One region of the Rahnella sp. NRRL B-41462 genome, then DNA from elsewhere that is predicted to be linked to it. Evidence: predicted binding sites of a transcription regulator. Region 1 holds the regulator's gene; each other region holds the start of a gene.
What was found. The regulator PurR, encoded in region 1, represses purine synthesis genes. The targets are predictions, from matches to a motif close to CANGCAAACGTTTGCNTG.
Positions count from the first base shown of each region.

Region 2: a site for PurR is predicted at 1,132-1,149, ahead of galS (HTH-type transcriptional regulator GalS). Genes of this name have one in related genera too.
Region 3: a site for PurR is predicted at 1,376-1,393, ahead of purE (5-(carboxyamino)imidazole ribonucleotide mutase). Genes of this name have one in related genera too.
Region 4: a site for PurR is predicted at 612-629, ahead of glyA (serine hydroxymethyltransferase). Genes of this name have one in related genera too.

Region 1 covers NZ_JYDF01000005.1:65,937-68,144, reverse strand. Annotated here, with positions in the region: gene UC14_RS27260 (YnhF family membrane protein) at 153-242, opposite strand; gene purR (HTH-type transcriptional repressor PurR) at 577-1,602, shown strand; gene punR (DNA-binding transcriptional activator PunR) at 1,639-2,208, opposite strand, start outside.
Region 2 covers NZ_JYDF01000059.1:10,383-12,590, forward strand. Annotated here, with positions in the region: gene yeiB (DUF418 domain-containing protein YeiB) at 1-1,042, shown strand, start outside; gene galS (HTH-type transcriptional regulator GalS) at 1,313-2,208, shown strand, end outside.
Region 3 covers NZ_JYDF01000028.1:51,342-53,549, reverse strand. Annotated here, with positions in the region: gene purK (5-(carboxyamino)imidazole ribonucleotide synthase) at 1-801, opposite strand, end outside; gene purE (5-(carboxyamino)imidazole ribonucleotide mutase) at 798-1,307, opposite strand; gene UC14_RS08235 (tRNA-(ms[2]io[6]A)-hydroxylase) at 1,488-2,120, shown strand.
Region 4 covers NZ_JYDF01000009.1:57,082-59,289, reverse strand. Annotated here, with positions in the region: gene hmpA (NO-inducible flavohemoprotein) at 1-401, opposite strand, end outside; gene glyA (serine hydroxymethyltransferase) at 734-1,987, shown strand; gene UC14_RS02875 (3-phenylpropionate MFS transporter) at 2,151-2,208, shown strand, end outside.

The DNA.
Region 1 (2,208 bases):
AAGTCTGAAGTTTCGCTAATCAGCCATTGAATAGCATTTAACGAAGAGTTTCTGCAGGGAAGAGTATCGGCGGTAACGGCCACTGCGTAAAATTGAAAAGGGCGATTCCTGTAACAGGAATCGCCCTTTTTTATAGCGGTTCACTTACTGAATCAGTTCATCACCGCAGTGAAGCTGAAAGCGATAATCATAAGCAAAGCGCATACCGTGGTGATCAACGATAATTTCAGGTTGCTGTCCATCAAACCCCCCTTTCGGATCAAATTGTGGCATTTTTTAAGCCACACTAATTGTGTGCCAACGCATTTTCGCATAATTAACATTTAAAATCTTGTGCTGAATGACAATGTATCCCTGAGAATTTTACTTCCACTTTCCTGCATTATAAGAGAAAATTGTCGGTTAACACGCCTGTGTGCCGGTTGATTTCACCCGAGAGCATTTCACGCCTCATTCTGAAGAATCCACCCAACGATTTCACTGCCCTTTTAGAAGCCAGCAGTGAGATCCACGCAAGCAAACGATTAACATAATGCTAACGTGCTGAAACACGTGAGTTCAGGAGTCATTGTTTACATGGCAACGATTAAAGATGTCGCAAAGCGCGCTGGCGTTTCCACTACAACCGTGTCGCACGTCATCAATAAAACACGTTTCGTCGCCGAAGAAACCAAAGAAGCGGTTCTCCTTGCAATCAAAGAGTTACATTACTCGCCGAGTGCTGTAGCCCGCAGTCTGAAGGTCAATAACACCAAAACGATCGGTCTGCTTGCCACCTCCAGCGAAGCGCCCTATTTTGCCGAAGTGATTGAAGCCGTAGAAAACAGCTGCTTCTCCAAAGGCTATACGCTGATTTTGTGTAACTCGCATAATAATCTGGAAAAACAACAAGCCTACCTGCAAATGCTGGCGCAAAAACGCGTCGATGGCTTGCTGGTGATGTGCGCGGAATATCCTGATGAGTTGCTCAATATGCTCGAGGAGCACCGTTCGATCCCAATGGTGGTCATGGACTGGGGCGAAGCGCGTAAGAACTTCACCGACAGCATTATTGATAATGCTTTCGAAGGGGGTTACATGGCCGGGCGTTATCTGATTGAACGCGGTCATCGTGATATTGGGGTGATCCCGGGCCAACTGGCACGTAATACCGGCGGTGGCCGCTTCCAGGGTTTTGTGAAAGCACTGACTGAAGCCAATATTCCGCTGCGTGACGAATGGGTGGTTCAGGGCGATTTCGAGCCGGAATCGGGCTATCAGGCGATGCATAAAATTCTGATGCAGAAGCACCGCCCGACTGCCGTATTTTGTGGCGGCGATGTGATGGCAATGGGCGCAATCTGTGCCGCAGACGAACTGGGCCTGCGCGTTCCTCAGGATATTTCCGTGATCGGTTACGACAATGTGCGTAACGCCCGTTACTTCTCCCCCGCGCTGACAACCGTGCATCAGCCGAAAGAACGTCTGGGTGAAATGGCCTTTACCATGTTGCTGGACAGAATTGTCAGTAAGCGTGAAGAGTCTCAGACCATTGAGGTGCATCCGAAACTGGTCGAACGCCGTTCCGTAGCCGATGGTCCGTACCGCGATTACCGCCGTTAACAGATATCGAACGCCTGCAGATGCAGGCGTTTTTTTCTAATCACGCAGCCATTCCTGATTCATGGTTTCTGTATCGCCCATATATTCCAGCAACCAGGCCAGCGAGGGTGACGGATTGCTTTGATCCCACGTCAGGCAACACGGGCTGTCGGGAAACGTATTTTCCAGCGTCAGCACCTGCAACTTTTTCTGTTCTATCCACGGCGTGACGCGATGAACCGGCATCATACCCACGCATAAGCCTTCGGTCAGGCATTCCAGCGCACAGGTCCAGTCTGGCACGACCAGCCGCCGCTGGTTATCAAGCGTCCATGTATCCCGCTTAGGCAATGTCCGGGAGGTGTCTTCCAGACAGAGTGCAGGATAAGGCCGCAACTCATCATCATTCAGCGCGCCGGATAACTGAGCCAGCGGATGTTGCGGGCTGACGACGCAATGCCAGTCCATAAATCCCATGTCACGAAAACTGAAGCCCCCGCCAACCGGTATCGCGCGTGTAGCACCGATCGCCACGTCTGCCCGCCCGTCAACCAGCGCATCCCAGACACCATTAAACACTTCTGAGTGAATAATGAGTTCGGTGTCCGCAAAATGGCGGTAGAAATC
Region 2 (2,208 bases), on a different contig from region 1:
ATTTGCCGGAACGCCTTCAGCTTCTGATACCTGGACCTGGGCGGTGCTCGACGCGCTGGCGCAAGGCAAATTCCTGATGATGTTCGCCATGCTGTTCGGCGGCGGTCTGTTTTTATTGCTGCCGCGCGGCAAACACTGGATCCAGGCCCGGCTGTCGATTTTATTACTGTGCGGTTTTCTTCATGCCACCCTGATGTGGGACGGTGATATTTTGCTGTCATACGGGCTGATTGGTCTGGTGTGCTGGAGGATGGTGCGGGAAGGGCGCAGCAGTCAGTCGCTGATTTCAACGGGCATCATTTTGTATCTGATCGGTGTGGCCGTGCTGGCGATGCTGGGATTTATTACCTCGCCAAAGCCCGGTAGTTTCTGGCTTCCGGGACCGGCGGAAATTCAGTATGAACAATACTGGCGGCTGAAAGGGGGTTGGGAAGCTATCCGCAACCGGCTCGATTTACTGTCATCCAGTTTGCTGGCGATTGGCGCGCAATACGGCTGGGAACTGGCGGGCGCCATGCTGATTGGCTCCGGCCTGATGCGCAGCGGATGGCTCAAAGGTGCGTTTCGCGTCTCGCATTACCGCAAGGTCGCAGCCGTACTGTTACCGCTTTCATTGCTGATTCAGATCCCGGCGATTTATCTGCAATACCGTACCGGCTGGGACTACCGCTGGAGCGGTTTTCTGTTGCAGGTGCCGCGTGAAATTGGCTCGCTGATGCAGGCGGTGAGCTATCTGGCGCTGTGCTACGGCTTCTGGCCGCTGATTTCCCGCTGGCGCATAACGCACTGGATTTCGCAGACTGGCCGCATGGCACTGACCAATTACCTGTTACAGACGCTCATCTGCATCACCTTCTTCAATGTTTTCGGCTTCTATCAGCACTTTGACCGCCTGCAACTGGTCGCACTGGTCCCGCTGGTCTGGGTGTGCAATGTGCTGGTGACATTGCTGTGGTTGCGTCATTTCCGCCAGGGGCCGGTGGAGTGGCTCTGGCGTCAACTGACGGCGAAAGCAGCGGGTGAAGAACTAAAAGCTGCCTGAACCTGACGTTGATATATCATCCTAAATGATGGATTTGGGATGAAGGTTGCATATTTGTATGTAAACGTTTTCTTTCCTGTGACGAGATTCACGCAGGCGTTTTCGCAAAATGTTTAGGATAGCGGTCGTGCCTCTCCGATGACCACTACACTAAAAAAGGAAACGCCATGCGCACTTCACCTCGCTTCTCTTTGTCTGGTTTCTTTACCTCCTGGGTCAAAAATTTCCGTATTCCTCCGTACCATTCCCTGACTGATCACGGAGCGACGCATGGTCACAATTCGTGATGTCGCCCGGCTGGCGGGGGTTTCTGTCGCCACCGTGTCACGTGTTCTGAACAATCCGTCTATTGCCAGCAAAGAAGCGCGCGAGCAGGTGTTACAGGCCGTCGCCACGCTGGGATACCGGCCCAATGCCAATGCGCAGGCACTGGCGACGCAAAGCAGCGATACCATCGGCGTGGTGGTGATGGATGTTTCAGACCCGTTCTTTGGCGCGCTGGTGAAAGCCGTTGATACCGTCGCGCAGCAGCATCAGAAATACGTCCTGATAGGCAACAGCTATCATATTGCTGAAAAAGAAAGGTACGCCATTGAAGTCCTGATTCGTCAGCGCTGTAACGCACTCATTGTGCATTCCAAGGCGCTGGGGGATGACGAGCTTTCGCGATTTATGGATCAGGTGTCGGGCATGGTGCTGATTAACCGTGTCATTCCGGGCTACGAGCACCGCTGTGTCTGGCTTAACAACGTCAGTGGCGCGGAAATGGCAACCCGCCTGTTGCTGTCTCAGGGGCACCAGCGCATTGGTTATATCGGTTCAAGTCATGGCATCGAAGATGATTTACAGCGTTATCAGGGTTACTCACAGGCAATGATGCAGGCAAATCAGAGCGGTGACGCGCCCCCTGCCGCATGGCGGGCGCAAAGTTCGCCGGATTTGCAGGGTGGAGAAGCGGCAATGGTGGAACTGCTCGGGCGTAATCTGCACCTCAGCGCGGTGTTCACCTACAACGATTCGATGGCTGCGGGGGCGATGGCCGTGTTGAAAGAAAACGGAATTAACATTCCCGATGACTTTTCGCTGATCGGTTTTGATGACATTCCGATTGCCCGCTATACCAGCCCGAAAATGACCACTGTGCGTTATCCGATCGTTTCCATGGC
Region 3 (2,208 bases), on a different contig from region 1:
AAGGATGGCGCGCAGATGCATTTCAAACTGACTGTAAGAGGCGCCGTTCTGTGTCCAGTGCCCGCTGTTATGCACACGCGGTGCCAGCTCATTGATCAGCAAACCTTCGCTGACCACGAAACACTCCATTGCCATCACGCCGACATAATTCAGTTCGTTCATGATCGCCGACAGCATGTTTTCTGCCTGCTGTTGCAGGGCGGCATCCGGCTGCGGCAGCACAACACTGGTGCGCAGAATGCCGTCCTGATGCAGGTTATGGGTCAGCGGATAAAACACGGTTTTACCATCGTGACCGCGCGCGCCCACCAGCGAAACTTCACCGGAGAAGTTGATACCCTGCTCAACGATGCATTCGCCATAGCAATCCTGCGGCAGCGTATTTTCTTCACCAGAACGCAGACGCCACTGACCCCGGCCGTCGTACCCGCCGACGCGACGTTTCACAATCGCCAGTTGGCCAAGCCGGGAGAATACCTGCGGCCATTCGGCGGCATCGGCCAGCAATTGCCACGGCGCAGTCGCCAGACCGAGCTGGTCGAGCAACTGTTTTTGCGTCAGGCGATCGGCCAGACGCGGGAAAATGTCGCGGTTAACGAACGCATTGTGCGTCGCCAGTTCGCGGGTCAGTGCCGTTTCCGGCCAGCGTTCGATTTCAGCGGTGATCACGCTTTGCTGATACGGCACGGCTTCCGGTTCAGCATCAAGGCCGACAGGATAGACGGCGATGCCCAGCGGTTCACCGGCCTGACGCAGCATTCGGCCTAACTGGCCGTTTCCGAGTACGCAAACCGGTTTCATGCTTCCTCCCGCGGGTCGGGATTATTCAGCACTTCGTCAGTTTGTGCGGTGCGCCACGCGGCCAGGTTTTTGGCAATCTCAGCATCGTGCAGTGCAAGAATCTGTGCCGCCAGCAATGCGGCGTTTGCGGCACCGGCTTTACCAATCGCCAGCGTACCGACCGGAATACCACGCGGCATTTGCACGATGGAATAGAGACTGTCGATGCCACTGAGTGCAGCACTTTGTACCGGCACGCCCAGCACCGGCACCAGCGTTTTCGCCGCCAGCATGCCCGGTAAATGCGCTGCGCCACCGGCACCCGCGATGATCACATCAAAACCGTTAGCGGAAGCCTGCTCAGCGAAAGTAAACAATTTGTCCGGCGTACGGTGAGCGGAGACGATATCGACATGGAAAGGAATATTCAGCGTTGTGAGGACGTCGGCGGCGAACTGCATGGTCGCCCAGTCACTTTTAGACCCCATAACGATGGCGATTTTTGCCGGGGTAACGTTGGATGACATGTCTGTAAAGCTCCTGTGATTCGGAAATAGAAACTGCGAGGGCGCAAATGATAGCACGCTCCGTGAGGGAGGAAAACGGTTGCGTCGCCGGAAAACGGCGCATTTTTGATGAGAAGTTGACGGCAGATTTGTATAATCCAAACCAATATATTAATGACAAACTTCATTGGAAACTGATTTATGACGCAGGCTTTACTGGCACCGATTTATGATTTTCTTCACTGTGAAACACCCGCTCTGTGGGTGGATGTGGCGCTGGAAAATCAGACGGTGATGCTGATCGACCACGCTAACTGTGAAAAGAAAGCGGCGGCCACGGCGATGAGCCTGATGACCAAATATCTGGATCGCACCGAGCTGCTGTTTTGTGCGGCGCGTCTGGCGCGTGAAGAGCTTCATCACTTCGAACAAGTGGTGGAAATCATGCAAAAGCGCAATATTACTTATACCCAGCTTTCCCCCTCGCGCTACGCCAGCGGTATGATCAAACATACCCGTCATCACGATGATCTGAATATTCTGGTCGACCGGCTGATTATCGGGGCGTACATAGAAGCGCGATCCTGTGAGCGTTTTGCCAAAATTGCGCCGCATCTCGACGAAACCTTGTCGCGTTTTTACACCTCATTGCTGCGTTCAGAATCACGGCATTTTGCCGATTATCTGGCGCTGGCGGAGCAATATGCCGGAACGGATATCAGTGAGCGGGTAGAGGAGTTTGGCAGAATTGAAGCGGAACTGATCCTCACGCCGGACGAACAATTCCGCTTCCATTCAGGCGTACCCGTTACCCTTCATACTTCGGGCTGCTGATGCGTTGACTGCACTCATTCACCCCGGTCACTTAGTCAGCTAAGCTCCCAGGGATTCATGAGCTTGTCGCCTTCCAGCAACTCAAATT
Region 4 (2,208 bases), on a different contig from region 1:
CGGTTAATAAACACATTCGCCAGCACGCCATAGGCTTTGCCCCATGCATCCAGCACTTCCTGACCCGGACTGAACATTTCATCCAGCGTTGCCAGCAGGTGAGCGCCGACAATATTGTATTGTTCAGGCTGGATGGTGAAGCTGGTGTGTTTTTGCGCGATGCGTTCCACTGCAGGCAGCAGCGCCGCCAGATTTTCAATATTGGCGGCATAAGCGCAGATGGCATCAAACAGCGCCTGACGCTGATCGCCGTTGCGCTGGTTGCTCATATTGAAGATGTCTTTCAGTTCGGGATTATGCGCAAACATACGGTCATAAAAGTGTGCGGTCAGTTTCGGACCGGTCGCAGCGAGCAAAGGAATAATGGATTTAACGGTGGCGATAGTGGCTGAATCAAGCATGGTGAACACCTTGTCTGTGATGATTTTATTTAAACATGTATTTTAAATGCATCTTATATAAACCCACTATTTCTGTAAACACCCCCTAAAGGGGTAAGGGCTTTTCCCGACAGGGGCTGAGTCACAAAGCTGAAATTTGTACATGTTCAGGTGAATATTTATCCCTTGATTATGGACAGATGTTCGCAGATCAAAGCCTTGCTGTATCTGGAGCCAATCGTTTGCCTAAAAACCTCAAACTGACCCTATCCGAAGGCCGCTTAAACATTTACACTGTGGCGCAGAACCCGGAAGGGGCGTTTATTTTTAGTTTGTTGAGTCAGGAGATGCGGATGTTAAAGCGTGAAATGAACATTGCCGATTATGATGCTGAGCTGTGGGCAGCAATGGAAAAAGAAGTTGTTCGTCAGGAAGAACATATCGAGCTGATTGCGTCAGAAAACTATACCAGCCCGCGTGTCATGCAGGCTCAGGGTTCGCAACTGACCAACAAATATGCAGAAGGCTACCCGGGCAAACGTTATTACGGTGGCTGTGAGTACGTCGACATCGTTGAACAACTGGCTATCGACCGTGCAAAAGAATTGTTCGGTGCAGATTTCGCCAACGTTCAGCCGCACTCCGGCTCACAGGCAAACTTCGCGGTGTATACCGCACTGCTGCAACCGGGCGACACCATTCTGGGGATGAACCTTGGCCATGGCGGTCACCTGACGCACGGTTCACCGGTTAACCTTTCCGGTAAACTGTATAACGTGGTGCCTTATGGTATCGACGAAAGCGGCGACATCGATTACGAAGACGTGAAACGTCAGGCCGAACTGCACAAACCAAAAATGATCATCGGCGGCTTCTCTGCATTCTCCGGTATCGTTGACTGGGCAAAAATGCGTGAAATCGCCGACAGCGTTGGCGCTTACTTCTTCGTTGACATGGCACACGTTGCCGGTCTGATTGCTGCGGGCGTTTACCCGAACCCGGTTCCACACGCACACATCGTGACCACCACCACGCACAAAACGCTGGCTGGCCCACGCGGCGGTCTGATTCTGGCGAAAGGCGGCGACGAAGAGTTCTACAAAAAACTGAACTCTGCTGTCTTCCCGGGTGGTCAGGGCGGCCCGCTGATGCACGTGATTGCCGGTAAAGCGGTAGCACTGAAAGAAGCGATGGAACCTGAGTTCAAAGCTTACCAACAGCAGGTGGCTAAAAACGCACAGGCAATGGTGGCTGTAGTTCTGGAACGCGGCTACAAAGTGGTTTCCGGCGGTACGCACAACCACCTGTTCCTGATGGATCTGGTCGATAAGAATCTGACCGGTAAAGAAGCCGATGCTGCTCTGGGTCGCGCTAACATCACTGTGAACAAAAACAGCGTACCTAACGATCCGAAGAGCCCGTTTGTGACCTCTGGTGTGCGTATCGGTACCCCGGCTGTGACCCGTCGTGGTTTCAAAGAAGCTGAAGTGCGCGAACTGGCTGGCTGGATCTGTGACGTGCTGGACAACGTGAACGACGAAGCAACGATCGAACGCGTTAAACAGAAAGTTCTCGACATCTGTGCACGTTTCCCGGTTTACGCGTAATATTTGCGAAGCCGTTAAGCTGCTAAAACCCGCTACGGCGGGTTTTTTTATGGGCATGTATCAGAATTTGTGAGCTGGCAGACATTACGGGAGTATGAAAGCGTCTGCGGATTGCTAGCGATTGTGAGCTTTGTCAAAGTATTGGCCTCACACCGGAGGATTTATGGAATTGCGTTCCACGCGCTGGCTTGCACTCAGTTATTTCACCTATTTTTTCAGTT